One region of the Sinorhizobium numidicum genome, then DNA from elsewhere that is predicted to be linked to it. Evidence: predicted binding sites of a transcription regulator. Region 1 holds the regulator's gene; each other region holds the start of a gene.

The links. Region 1 encodes LexA, which represses DNA repair genes until DNA is damaged. Its sites were predicted from a motif close to TGTTCNNNNTGTGTTCNG; they were not measured.
Region 2: PYH37_RS23365 (ribonuclease T2) is a predicted target of LexA. The motif match lies at 1,978-1,995, and genes of this name have one in related genera.
Region 3: ruvC (crossover junction endodeoxyribonuclease RuvC) is a predicted target of LexA. The motif match lies at 1,300-1,317, and genes of this name have one in related genera.
Region 4: PYH37_RS05695 (ATP-dependent helicase) is a predicted target of LexA. The motif match lies at 1,412-1,429, and genes of this name have one in related genera.

Annotation. Positions count from the first base shown of each region.
Region 1 covers NZ_CP120368.1:1,872,589-1,875,812, forward strand. The annotation lists gene PYH37_RS20215 (c-type cytochrome) at 312-839, shown strand; tRNA gene PYH37_RS20220 (tRNA-Cys) at 1,086-1,159, shown strand; gene lexA (transcriptional repressor LexA) at 1,472-2,188, opposite strand.
Region 2 covers NZ_CP120368.1:2,528,303-2,531,526, forward strand. The annotation lists gene ettA (energy-dependent translational throttle protein EttA) at 1-1,067, opposite strand, end outside; gene PYH37_RS23365 (ribonuclease T2) at 1,183-1,956, opposite strand; gene PYH37_RS23370 (alpha/beta fold hydrolase) at 2,202-3,149, shown strand; gene PYH37_RS23375 (DMT family transporter) at 3,146-3,224, shown strand, end outside.
Region 3 covers NZ_CP120368.1:3,166,912-3,170,135, forward strand. The annotation lists gene ruvA (Holliday junction branch migration protein RuvA) at 68-685, opposite strand; gene ruvC (crossover junction endodeoxyribonuclease RuvC) at 746-1,258, opposite strand; gene PYH37_RS26530 (LLM class flavin-dependent oxidoreductase) at 1,427-2,428, shown strand; gene PYH37_RS26535 (YebC/PmpR family DNA-binding transcriptional regulator) at 2,500-3,224, opposite strand, start outside.
Region 4 covers NZ_CP120367.1:1,195,784-1,199,007, reverse strand. The annotation lists gene PYH37_RS05695 (ATP-dependent helicase) at 1-1,293, opposite strand, end outside; gene PYH37_RS05690 (class I SAM-dependent methyltransferase) at 1,652-2,467, opposite strand; gene PYH37_RS05685 (ABC transporter substrate-binding protein) at 2,575-3,224, shown strand, end outside.

The sequences.
Region 1 (3,224 bases):
ATTTCCATTCCAGGCGGCGCTCGAAACAGACCAATTCGGCTTGACTTGCCGATCCGGAAATCCAATCCGCCGCAATTCTTGCGGCCTGCACGCCCGCAGTAGTGGACATACGGGACAGCCTTGCAATGCAGTTCCGCGCCCTGTTCATCACTCGCACTTCAGGATCATAAGAGTATGGAGTATATCTATTAGATAACTCTGAATTAGGTGCGTGGATACGCGCCGCTTATTAACGAAAATAGACAAGGACGCGCCATGGCACGACGTCTCGTCGGTCCGTCAGCGTTCCAATATATAAAGGGAGGGTAATGATGTTTCCGTCATCCGTTCGGTTCGTTTTTGTTGCCGCCTCTGCTTTGGGATTGCAGCCTTTCACGGCACAGGCCGATGACACGCAGATTGCGCGAGGGGAATATCTCGTCACGATCGGCGGCTGCAACGACTGCCACACACCAGGGTATTTCTTCGGAAAGCCGGACACCTCGCGTTTTCTCGGTGGTTCAGATGTTGGTTTCGAAATTCCAGGGCAGGGTGTTTTTGTCGGCCGCAACATAACGCCCGACAAGGAGACTGGAATTGGCAGCTGGACCAAGGAGCAGATCGTGACTGCGATACAGACCGGAGAGCGGCCCGACGGCCGTATTCTCGCGCCGATCATGCCGTGGCACGCATTCGCGCAGCTCACCGCTGAAGACGCCGCGGCAATCGCTGCTTTCCTTCAAAGCCTGAAACCGGTCAGCCATGAGGTGCCGGGTCCGTTCAAGCCGGACGAGAAGGTATCGACCTTTATGTTCCGGATCTTGCCGCCGGGCGAAACCGCAGCCGCAGCGCCAAGATAGCCTTACGCATGCCGGGGGGAAGGCCGGCCGGAGGCTGAGACGGAAGAACGCCGTCTTACCAGACGGTGCTGACGCCTGAGATCGATTACCTGGACGGAGGAGGGCAAGCTGCGGCAGCCTTCGTTCAGGAGCGTTGTGGAAACCTCATATCGGAAATCACCGAGGACAAATTTCCGAAATTGCCTCTTGCGGTTTCCAGCCAATCATTCTAAATCCGCGCCACGACTTGAGAATTCAAGTCAGAGAGGCCTCGTGGCGGAGTGGTGACGCAGAGGACTGCAAATCCTTGTACCCCGGTTCAATTCCGGGCGAGGCCTCCAAGATTCCCCCTAATGAAATCAACGACCTAAGCTTCTAACACCGATGCGGTGAGGTGATCAGCCAAATCGGTTGCGCGGAATTGGCAACGCCGCTCTTAACAGAGGCGAGCCAGCAACGAAGTTCTGATTTTATGCCGCGGAGAAGGTCGGTTCGGCGACTGGGGTTGGAACGAAATATGGACAGCCGCGGGGCGTTAGTATCCATTAGCGTCGGTTGTGGCTTCTGTCCGAACGAGGCTGTCAAAGCATCGTCGTCTCGCAACGAGCAGCGGCAGATCTTGTTGCGTCAGACCAGTGCTGCCGTCCATCAAGCTAATGATAACGGCGGATGAGCCCGACGAGCTTACCCTGAATCTTGACCCGATCCGGCCCGAATATTCGTGTTTCATAAGCCGGGTTAGCCGCCTCGAGTGCGATCGAAGCACCCTTGCGGCGGAATCGCTTCAAAGTCGCTTCCTCGTCGTCGACCAGAGCAACGACGATGTCCCCGGGATTGGCCGTACTCGTGTTTCGGATGATTACCGTATCACCGTCGAAGATGCCCGCCTCGATCATCGAGTCGCCCTTGATTTCAAGCGCGTAGTGCTCGCCGCTGCCGATCATTTCAAGCGGCACGGTAATGTCGTGCGTGTTGTTCTGGATTGCCGAGATCGGAACGCCCGCTGCGATTCGTCCCATCACAGGCACAGTTACGGATGCAGTCTCTACCGGCGGTGCCGACCTCGCCGTCGGCGGCGTTGCGGGCGGTTTGCCTAAGCTCCCCTCGATGACGCTAGGCGAGAAGCCACGCCGGGGTTGAGCTGTTCCCGAATAGGCTTCCGGCAGCTTGATGACCTCCAGCGCGCGGGCCCGATTGGGCAGCCGGCGAATGAAGCCGCGCTCCTCAAGCGCGGTGATCAAGCGGTGAATGCCGGATTTCGATGCGAGATCGAGAGCGTCTTTCATCTCGTCGAAGGAGGGCGGCACCCCGGTTTCCTTCATTCGTTCATGAATGAAAAGAAGCAATTCCTGTTGCTTGCGGGTCAGCATGGCGCGTCACTCCAGAATCGCGAAACAAATCAAGAACAGACACTATCTGTTCCATATGTGTTCCGCAAGTACCTAAAATTCCGTGAATTTCGCCGACTATTTAAGTTTCGAGGTCAGTGGAGTGGTTTGGGCAGCATACCGACGGACCATTACCGGAAGCCTCGGGGCCGGCGGCGAGGAATGGTCATATTGGCTGCGGCCGAAAACAACGGTTACCCGGCTCGTTCTAAGCGCCTGCGCGCAATACCGGTGCTGGTGACGTGGATCCGAAGGCCCAGGGAAATATTCGTATCAAGACCGTTTGGGCTCGGCGTGAGGTGGTTCTTCCTTTTCGTCAGGTTTCTTGCCGGGTTCCTCTTCGGGAAGCTTGTCAGGCTGTGGTTCTTTGGTCGGGGGATCGGGCACCTCGAGCGGAGGCACAGGGTTCGGAGGGATAACTCCTGGCCCTGGCCCAGGGCCGATCGGATCAGGTACTGCATAGGACGCCATCATCAACCTCCTTTCGGTGTGATGCTGAACCCCCTGCAGTCGCAAATGTTCCTGTGGAAGTGGCCCGGGCTTACCCTGTACAGTGAGCATTCCCGCGGTTGTTGGTCAGGCGCCAGAAAGCGTCGGGCGCGGCACTCGCGCAGCATGATCGCCCGCAAGCTCCGGCGACCCCTACGCTTATAGTTTGCAGACGTTCCGCCGGAGTACCGCACGTCACGTGCGGCTCGATGCCGCCCCATTGCATGTCGCCTGATCGAGTTCCGATCCTAGTAGGCCAAGCGCAGACCGCCCGGGGTCAGAACGTCGAAATCGGGTTCAGGATATGGTCCGTACCATTGAGTGTATGTCGTGTTGCCTGCTCCAGTGCTTGCACATCCAGAGAGTGTGAAAAGTGCAATTGCCGCGGCTGCCATCAGAAATTTAACAGGCATGGTTTTTCGCCACCTAGTTGCCCAGGCCTCAAGGGCCAGACTGTAACTTTCCCTCAGATCATCTTCCTTGGCAAGCGCACCGCGAGGGTCGGGGCGCGTGTCGGATATCGAGACGA
Region 2 (3,224 bases), 660 kb from region 1:
TTGCCGGCGCCGTTCGGACCGATCACGCCGACGATGCCGCCGGGCGGCAGCTTGAAGCTCAGGTCATCGATCAGCAGTTGGTCACCATAACCCTTGGAGATGTTCTCCGCCTCGATGACCACCTGGCCGAGCCGTTCGCCGACCGGAATGATGATCTGCGCATCGCCCGGACGACGGTCGGCCGCCGCCTGGACCAGTTCGTCATAGGCGCGGATACGCGCCTTGGATTTCGCCTGACGGGCCTTCGGGCTGGAGGCGATCCACTCCTGCTCGCGGCTGATAGCCTTCTGGCGCGCCGCCTCTTCGCGGCCTTCCTGCGTCATGCGCTTGGACTTGGCCTGGAGATAGGCGGAGTAGTTGCCCTCGTAGGGAATGCCGCGACCACGATCGAGCTCGAGGATCCAGCCGGTGACGTTGTCGAGGAAGTAGCGATCGTGGGTCACCATCAGCACGGCGCCCGGATAGTCGCGCAGGTGCTTTTCAAGCCAGGCGATCGTCTCGGCGTCGAGGTGGTTGGTTGGTTCGTCAAGCAGCAACAGGTTCGGCTGCGATAAGAGCAGCTTGCAAAGCGCCACGCGGCGCTTCTCGCCGCCCGAGAGATTGGCGACCTCGGCGTCGCCCGGCGGGCAGCGCAGTGCCTCCATCGCCATCTCCACTTGGCTCTCGAGATCCCAGAGGTTCTGGCTGTCGATGACATCCTGGAGCTTGGCGCCCTCATCCGCAGTTTCGTCGGAATAGTTCATCATCAGCTCGTTGTACCGGTCGAGGATCGCCTTCTTCGCTGCGACGCCTTCCATCACATTCTCGAGCACGTTCTTTTGCGCGTTAAGCTGAGGCTCCTGTGGCAGGTAGCCGACTGTCGCACCTTCGGCTACCCAAGCCTCGCCGGTATATTCATGATCGAGCCCGGCCATGATCCTGAGGACCGTCGACTTACCGGCGCCGTTGGGGCCGAGAATACCGATCTTCGCGTCCGGGTAGAACGAGAGATGTATGTTCTCCAGGACCTTCTTGTTGCCGTAGGCCTTGTTGAGCCCGGCCATGTGATAGATGAACTGACGTGCCATAAAGGAATGCTCCGCATCGGAAGGAAATTTGCCCGCTATGTAGGCGAATTATGCCGGCGGGGCAATGCGCCAGAGGCCTGCCCCGCCGATCCCTCATTGCGGCCACCCTCTCGGATCAGCCCCGCCCGGCGGCGTCGGCGATCTCCTTGGCGCACTTGAAATCCGTCGGTCCCGCCGCCTGCATCAGGCTTTTAAGATTGGCTTTGCCCGAGAGGTCGCCGGAAAGCCCGATCGTGAGGCCGGTGATCACGCTGCGGCCGTTGACGGTCTGGCAGCGCATGCGCACCCGGTCGCCGGCCCCCGCCCCAAAACTCTGGTCGAAGGCCTGCTTGATCTGCCGCTCTTCGAGTTCGGAACCAACTTTATCGGCAAAAAGCGCGCCTACGGCGGACGTGTTCAGCTCGTCGAGTAAACGAAGCTGCAGCGTGAAATAATCCTCGGCGTTCGTCGCCTGGCACGTGCCGCTGCGCAGCCACTGGTGCCGATCAAGGCCGGACTTTACGCCCGGCATGACGACGAGCAGGCGGGCCGCGGTCTCATCCGCCATCGCGAGTTTCGGCAGGTCGAGCCAATCGCCCTTGCGGTCTTGCGCCTTGAGCTCCGCCTCGACACCGCAATAGCTCTTTTTAAGCGGCCACAGGCCGTGAAGCGAGAAGTGCGTTGCGTCGAAGCGTTCGGCCGTCTGATCGACGCATTCCTTGCGGGTCGGCCGCGTTTCGCAAAATCCCGGCTGCCAGCTTACCGCCAGCACATATTCCGTCTTGCCGGCGCCGTCCGCCCCGGACGCATCGTCGGTTACCGTATCTTGCGCCGCGGCAAAGGACGAAAGTCCCAACCCCAGTGTAAGCGCCGCAACTCGCATCAGATTCACCAACGCCCTTGCCCGCATTCTCATAATGGCCTCCAGCGGGAAAACAAAACAGGAACAAATAGCGAGAAAAACGCGAAAATTGCAACCCCTAATTCTCACTTCCGGATTCGTTGTGATCTCATGCGCAACCAGCAACAAGCGGCGATTGCCTTTACTGCGCAAATCGATTTCATATCTGCAGGGGCATTCCTGCGGCCGAATGCGCCAGCCTTCGCCATGAGCGGATGGCAGTTCAAGGTCTGAGGATAGTTCGGGAGCATGGCATGTTCGGGCAGGTGAGGACGCATCAAAGCCCGACGGGCGCAGCTCTCGGCTGGCGCCATTTCCCCGCCTCCTCCAAGCCCCGAGGCATTCTTATCATCAGCCATGGGCTCGCCGAACATTCCGGTCGTTACGCCCGCTTCGCCGAGGCAATGGCCGCGCACGGCTTTCAAGTCTATGCCCATGACCATCGTGGCCATGGTGAGAGCCGGGCACCGGACGCCCCGCTTGCGATGTTCGCGCACCGCGACGGTGCCACGAAGGTCATCGCCGACCTCGGCGCGATCCGAGAGATGGCAGCCGCCAACCATCCGGGATTGCCGGTCATTCTTTTCGGCCATTCGATGGGCGGGCTCATCGCCCTCAACGCCGTCGAGACAGATCCCGAACTCTATGATGCGCTCGCCGTCTGGAACGCGAATTTCCGCCCGGGCCTCGCGGGCCGGGCCGGTCAGGCGCTGCTGGCGATCGAGAGGATGCTGAAAGGCTCGGACGTGCCGAGCCCGCTCATTTCAAAGCTCACCTTCGGCGCCTGGAGCAAGGCCATTGCCAGGCGGAGGACTGACTTCGATTGGCTGTCGCGCGATGAAGGCGAGGTCGCAAAATATGTTGCCGATCCGCTTTGCGGCTTCGACGCTACCGTATCGCTGTGGCTCGACGTCTTCGCCTTCGCTTTCGCCGGCGGCCGGGCCGACCGTCTGGCGCACCTGCCTGCAGACCTGCCGGTCCATCTTGTCGGCGGCAGCGCCGATCCCTCTACCGAGAACGCCGCCGCCATCCGCTGGCTCGCCCGGCGCATGAAGGCGCGCGGCATGAGCGATGTCACCGTCAGCATCCACGAAGGCATGCGCCACGAAACGTTGAATGAAATCGGCCGCGAAAAGGCGACGGAAGAGTTTGCCGGCTGGTGCCTGAGGGCCGTGGACAAGAAGCCCAAAGAAAGATCATGAGCGATATCGTCCTTCCAAAACTCGCAGCCGATCATGGTCGGATTTCCTATGGCCTGACGCTGATGGTCATCTCGG
Region 3 (3,224 bases), 1.3 Mb from region 1:
TCCAGCGCGTATCGCTTCGCAGGATCGCTTCATTCCAATGCTTTGTGGCCGCAGAATGGCTTGCCCCTCACCGCGCCAGTTCCTTCAGTCCGAGACGGATCAGCTTGGCGCTGTCTGCTCCGTCCCCGCCATTCTTCAACGCAGCGGCAACCGCATTGGCCGCCTGGTCACGCGAATAGCCTAGATTGGTCAAGGCCGAAACCGCATCCGCAACCGGCGCGGAGGCGACGCCCTCGCCCAGCTCCTGCTTGAGGCTGATCGCGGCCGACATCTCGCCGGCGAAAGCCGGAGCCTTGTTCTTGAGTTCAGTGACGATGCGCACCGCTACCTTTGGGCCGACACCGGGAGCGCGCGCCACGGACGTCTTGTCCTGCAGCGCAATGGCATTGGCGAGTTCTCCGGGCGTCAGCGTCGAGAGCAGCGCCAGCGCCACCTTGGAGCCGACTCCCTGGACGCTCTGAAGCAGGCGGAACCACTCGCGCTCGAGCGCGGTCAGGAAACCGAAGAGTTTTAGCTGATCCTCCCGCACATAGGTCTCGATGAAGAGTACGGCCGCCTCTCCTGCCGATCCGAGCTTGGCAAGCGTGCGCGCCGAGCAATGAGCGACGTATCCGACGCCATGCACGTCGAGAACCACGTGATCCTCGCCGATCTCGTCTATGGTGCCCTTGAGTTTGCCGATCATCTGGCTTCGTCTTTCTGGATGCTCTTTTACCTTGAGGTTGAAGGAAATTCTGAAGGCCGGCTAGCCGGCAAGCGCCGCAAGACGGCTGGTGATCGCCTGCCTGTTGTGCGCATGGCAAATGGCAATGGCAAGCGCGTCGGCGGCATCATTGCCTTTGAACTGCACCTTCGGCATCAGCACCTTCAGCATCATGTGGATCTGCTGCTTCTCGCCATGGCCGACGCCGATGACGGCTTTCTTGACCGCATTCGGCGCATATTCGGCAACCCTGAGACCCGCGCGCGCCGGAACCAACATGGCGATGCCGCGCGCCTGACCGAGCTTCAGCGTCGCGGTTGCGTCCTTGTTGACGAAGGTCTGCTCCACGGCGGCCTCATCGGGCCGATAGCCATGCACGACCTCGGCAAGGCCGTCGTGCAACTGGCAAAGGCGCGACGCGAGATCCATCTCGCCATCGGAAGTCACCGTGCCGGAGGCGACGAACCGCAGCGAATTGCCGAGGGTCTCGATAATGCCCCAACCCGTGCGCCTCAATCCCGGATCGATGCCGATGATGCGAATCGTATTCTGCATGGCTCACCCTATGTCGACCGGCAGAACGCTGCCAGCAAAAAGTGAACAAAACAAAAACATTGTACAGAAACAGCCTCGCTCCGCAGAAAACCTCCGGCATGCTCTTGGCCTCAGGAATCTTGAACCTACATTGCGATCGATCAAATTCTCTTAATTGAAGGCGTTGCCATGATCCCTTTCTCCATTCTCGACCTTTCGCCTATCACCGACGGCGGCAGCGTCGCCCAGTCGCTTGAAAACTCGCGCCGGTTCGCGATCGCGGCGGAGGAGAACGCTTACAAACGGTTCTGGCTGGCCGAGCACCACGGCATGAAAGGCATCGCCAGCGCCGCGACGTCGCTCGTCATCTCTCATGTGGCTTCGGCAACGAAAAATATTCGCGTCGGTTCGGGCGGCATCATGCTGCCCAACCATTCGCCGCTCGTCATTGCCGAGCAGTTCGGCACGCTGGCGGCGCTTTATCCCGGCCGCATCGATCTCGGCCTCGGCCGCGCGCCTGGTACCGACATGAGGACGGCGCAGGCACTTCGACGCAACATGGAGGCGAGCGCCAACAATTTTCCGAATGATGTCGTGGAACTGCAGGCTCTTCTCGGTCCGGCCAGCGAAGAGCAAAAAATCATCGCCGTACCGGGCGCCGATTCGAACGTGCCGATCTGGCTGCTCGGTTCCAGTCATTTCAGCGCCCACCTGGCCGGCATGCTCGGGCTTCCTTTCGCCTTCGCCTCGCATTTCGCGCCGGACATGCTGCTCTCCGCGCTCGAAATCTACCGCGAACGCTTCACGCCGTCGCCGCAGCTCGACAGGCCGCATGTGATGGTTGGCGTGATGGGCGTTGCCGCCGATACGGACGAGGAGGCGAACTATCTCTTCACCTCCATGCAGCAATCCTTCGTCGCGCTCCGCCGCAACGCGCGCGGCCGCTTCCCGCCGCCGGTCAAATCGATGGAGGGGCGATGGACCACTGACGAGAAGATCTTCGTCGATCATGCGATGACCTATGCGGTCGTCGGCGGACTGGAAACCATCCACCGGAAGACCGCGACGTTCCTCGAGCAGACCAAAGCCGACGAGCTGATCATCTCGATGCCGATTTTCGACATGGAGGCGCGGCTCCGCTCGCTTACGCTTTTCGCCGAAGCGCAACGGGATCTGGCGACGACGGTTTGATCACTAGCTAAAAAAGCAATCGACCTGCGGTTCCTGTCGCCGGTCGATTGCGTCAGAGAAACGAAGCTGCGTCAGGCCGAAAGCCTAGCCAGGACCTCGTCCGAAACCTCGAAGTTGGAGTAGACGTTCTGAACGTCATCGTCGTCTTCGAGATTATCGATCAGCCTCATCAGCGACTGCGCCTTTTCCTCGTCCACCGGCACGGTATTCTGCGGCTGCCAAATCGCCTTGACGGTTTCCGCCTCCCCCAGCACCTCTTCCAAAGCCTTCGAGACTTCGCCGATGTTTTCGAAGCTGCAGACGATCGTGTGGCCATCCTCGTCGCTCGTTACGTCGTCGGCGCCCGCCTCGATCGCCGCTTCCATGACCTTGTCGGCATCGCCGACGGTGGCCTTGTAGGTGATTTCGCCGACCCGATCGAAGGAGAAGGAGACCGAACCGGTTTCACCAAGTGCGCCGCCGGCCTTGGTGAAGATCGAGCGGACGTTGGAAGCAGTGCGGTTGCGGTTGTCGGTGAGCGCCTCGACGATGACGGCGACGCCGCCCGGTCCGTAGCCCTCGTAGCGGACTTCCTCATAGCTCTCGGCATCGCCGCCCGCAGCCTTCTTGATCGCCCGCTCGATATTGTCCTTCGGCATCGACTGCGCCTTGGCGTTCTGAATGGCCAGGCGCAGGCGCGGGTTCATGGTGGCGTCAGGCAGGCCGGTCTTTGCGGCGACAGTGATTTCGCGCGCAAGCTTGGAAAACATTTTCGAGCGCACCGCATCCTGACGGCCCTTGCGGTGCATGATGTTCT
Region 4 (3,224 bases), on a different replicon from region 1:
CCGAAAGCCCGCCACGCGGTCCCGCGGGTTCTGCGCAAACCTGAGCACCGCCAGAATGTCCTTAACATGGGCGCTGTCCAGGAATTTAAGCCCGCCGTATTTGACGAAGGGAATGTTGCGGCGGGTCAGTTCCACTTCCAGCGGCCCGCTGTGGTGTGACGTGCGAAAGAGCACTGCCTGTTGCTTCAGCAGCGTGCCGCTCTCGCGGTTTTCCAGCACCTGATCGATGATGTAATTTGCTTGGCTCGCCTCATCACGCACCGTCACCAGCCGCGGTCTTTCGGCGGATTCGCGCTCAGTCCAGAGGTTCTTGGTGAAGCGCTCGCGCGCCAGATCGATCACGCCATTGGCAGCCGCGAGTATCGGCTGTGTCGAGCGGTAATTCCGGTCGAGGGTGATGATGTCGGCGGCGGGGCTGAATTCGTTCGGGAAATCGAGAATGTTGCGCACTGTCGCGGCCCGAAACGAATAGATCGACTGGGCGTCATCGCCAACGACGGTCAGGCCGCGGCCACCGGGCTTGAGCGCCGTCAAGATCGAAGCCTGCAGCCGGTTGGTGTCCTGATATTCATCGACCAGCACATGGTCGAAGCGTTCGCCGACTTCCTCGGCCAATACGGCGTCGCCCATCATCTGTGCCCAATAGAGCAGCAGGTCATCGTAATCGAGAACGTTCTGCGCCTGCTTTGCCTCCACGTAGGTGGAAAACAGTTCACGCAATTGCTTGTCCCAGGCGGCACACCAGGGAAAGAACGCGCGCAGAACCTCATCGAGCGGCTGTTCGGAATTTACCGCTCGGGAATAGATCGCGAGGCAGGTGCCCTTCGTCGGAAAGCGGCCCTCCGTCTTCGAGAAGCCGAGCTCATGACGGACGAGATTCATTAGATCGGCGCTATCCTCCCGGTCATGGATGGTGAAGTCCGGATCGATACCGATCTCGCCGGCATATTCGCGCAAGAGCCGTGCGCCGATACCATGGAATGTTCCCGCCCAAGCAAGCGCGTCGGCCATGATGCCGGCCTTACCGGCGAGAACCTGTGCGCAGATGCGCTCGACCCTCCGACCCATCTCGGCCGCCGCACGACGAGAGAAGGTCATCAAGAGGATGCGGCGCGGATCGGCACCGTTGATGATCAGATGTGCCACACGGTGCGCCAGCGTGTTCGTCTTGCCCGACCCGGCGCCGGCGATAATCAGGAGCGGTCCGCCGATCGCCCCGTTCGGCAGTCCGACGCCATGCTCGACAGCGCTGCGCTGCCGGTCGTTTAGTTTCTCCAGATGCGCCGCGTTCATCTGCCTTGTTTATCTCTTTGTTATTTCCGGAATCGCGGAGTCGAGTCGTCATTACGCAGGTTCAGGAGCCGCCTCATCCGAAATTGCCGTTGGCAAATTGCGGGCTCAGTGTCGAATCGAGAACAAATAACGAACGTATCAACAGATCCGGCCGTTGCAAAGCTGGTGAGATGTGATTTCGCATCGCGACCGACCGCTCCTGTGGGTATTGCGATCGCAGAACAGGGGCGAGGGAAGGCGGACATCGATTTCCCCCGGGAATATCGCAGAGACGATTGAGACGACGTCGCAAACCGTCGCCGAACTTTCGCGGACCGCGAACGGACGCGGTCTGGTCGGGTGCGGCAGGGACTTCCTGTCAGGCCGCGGCTGACGGCTTGGTGGCGCAGATCGCGTAACGATGCTGGCTCTTTCGGGCAAGCCCCTTGAAAATGTTCCAGTTCTTCGCCTGTGTCCGGTGAATGTCGCTCAAGTCGGTGTCGATTTCCACGCCGATGAAACCGACCGTTTCAAGGAGTTCGGCGACCGCCTCGGCGCGCGCGCCTTGGGAAAAGTGAACGCGGGAGAGAATGCTGCGATGGGTCTCCATCATCTCTCGCGAACCCGAGGGCGTGTCCGCCTTGAAGATCCCGGCGCGCTGGCCCCAGGTGCTGAGCTTCGAAAAGAACCGCTCCAGGGCGCTCGTGTTGACGAAATCACCGTCGACGATCAGCAACCTGCCGCCGGGTTTAAGCACTCGCAGCCACTCGGCAAAGGCTGCCGCCGGGTCGACCAGCGTCCAGACCAGATGCCGATTGACGATGACGTCGTAGCGATCGTCCGATTCCATCGTGTTTTCCGCGTCGCCGATGCGAAAGGAAATCTTGCGCCTCCGATCCCTCGCTTTCTTGCGCGCCCGGTCGAGCATGGGTTCGGCCCAGTCGAGACCGGTAACCTTGAAGCCGAGATCATCGAGCAGGTGCGAGACCACTCCGGTTCCGCTCGCAAGATCGAGCGCCGCGCGGCCGGCGCCCTCTCCAAGGTGGCGCAGGAACAGCCGATGCCAGGCGGCGCGCTCGTCCTCGGAGAAAATTTCGTGCCCGGGCGAGAGGTCGAAGGTGGCAGCACGCTCGGACCAATAAGCCTTGATTTCGTCACGAAGATCATAGTTTCGGCGCTCTGCCACTTCGCTCATTTCTCTTCCCATTCTTCCCTGTTTGGAAGCGTTCTAAAAGATAAATGTTGACCGATAAAGTCATGAAATATTAGAAGTCAGCAAATTTTTCAGCGGAGCAGAAAACAATGAGGCTTTTCAACAGGGCGGCCTTGGCCGCCGCGGGTTTTGGCGTGCTTTGGTCGACCGCGGTGTTCGCTGAAACGGTCAAAGTGAAGGATGTCACCGGCCGCGATGTCGAAGTCAATGTGCCGGTGGAGCATGTCATACTCGGCGAAGGGCGCCAGATCTATTTCCTCGGTGCGCTCGACAGGGAAGAGCCGTTCAAGCGGGTCGTTGGCTGGCGCGACGATCTGGCGAAGGCGGACCCGGAAAGCTATGCCGCCTATCTCGCAAAGTACCCCGAGATCGCCAAACTGCCGACCTTCGGCGGCATGAAGGACGGCACGTTTGACATCGAGCAGGCGGTCGCGCTGAAGCCCGATGTCGTCCTGATGAACATCGATGCGAAGACGGCCACGGAAGAGGCGGGCTACGTCGAAAAGCTCCAAAAAGTTGGCATTCCGCTCGTCTATGTCGATTTTCGCGAGAAGCCGATGGAAAACACCGAGCCGAGCATGCGCCTCATGGGCAAACTGCTCGGCAAGGAAGAGAAAGCCGAGGAGTTCATCAAGTTCCGCGCCGATAACATTGCCAAGGTGACGGATGTTCTGGCCAAGGCCGACGCGAAGAAGCCGCTCGTCTTCGTCGAGCGCGCCGGCGGTTATTCCGACGATTG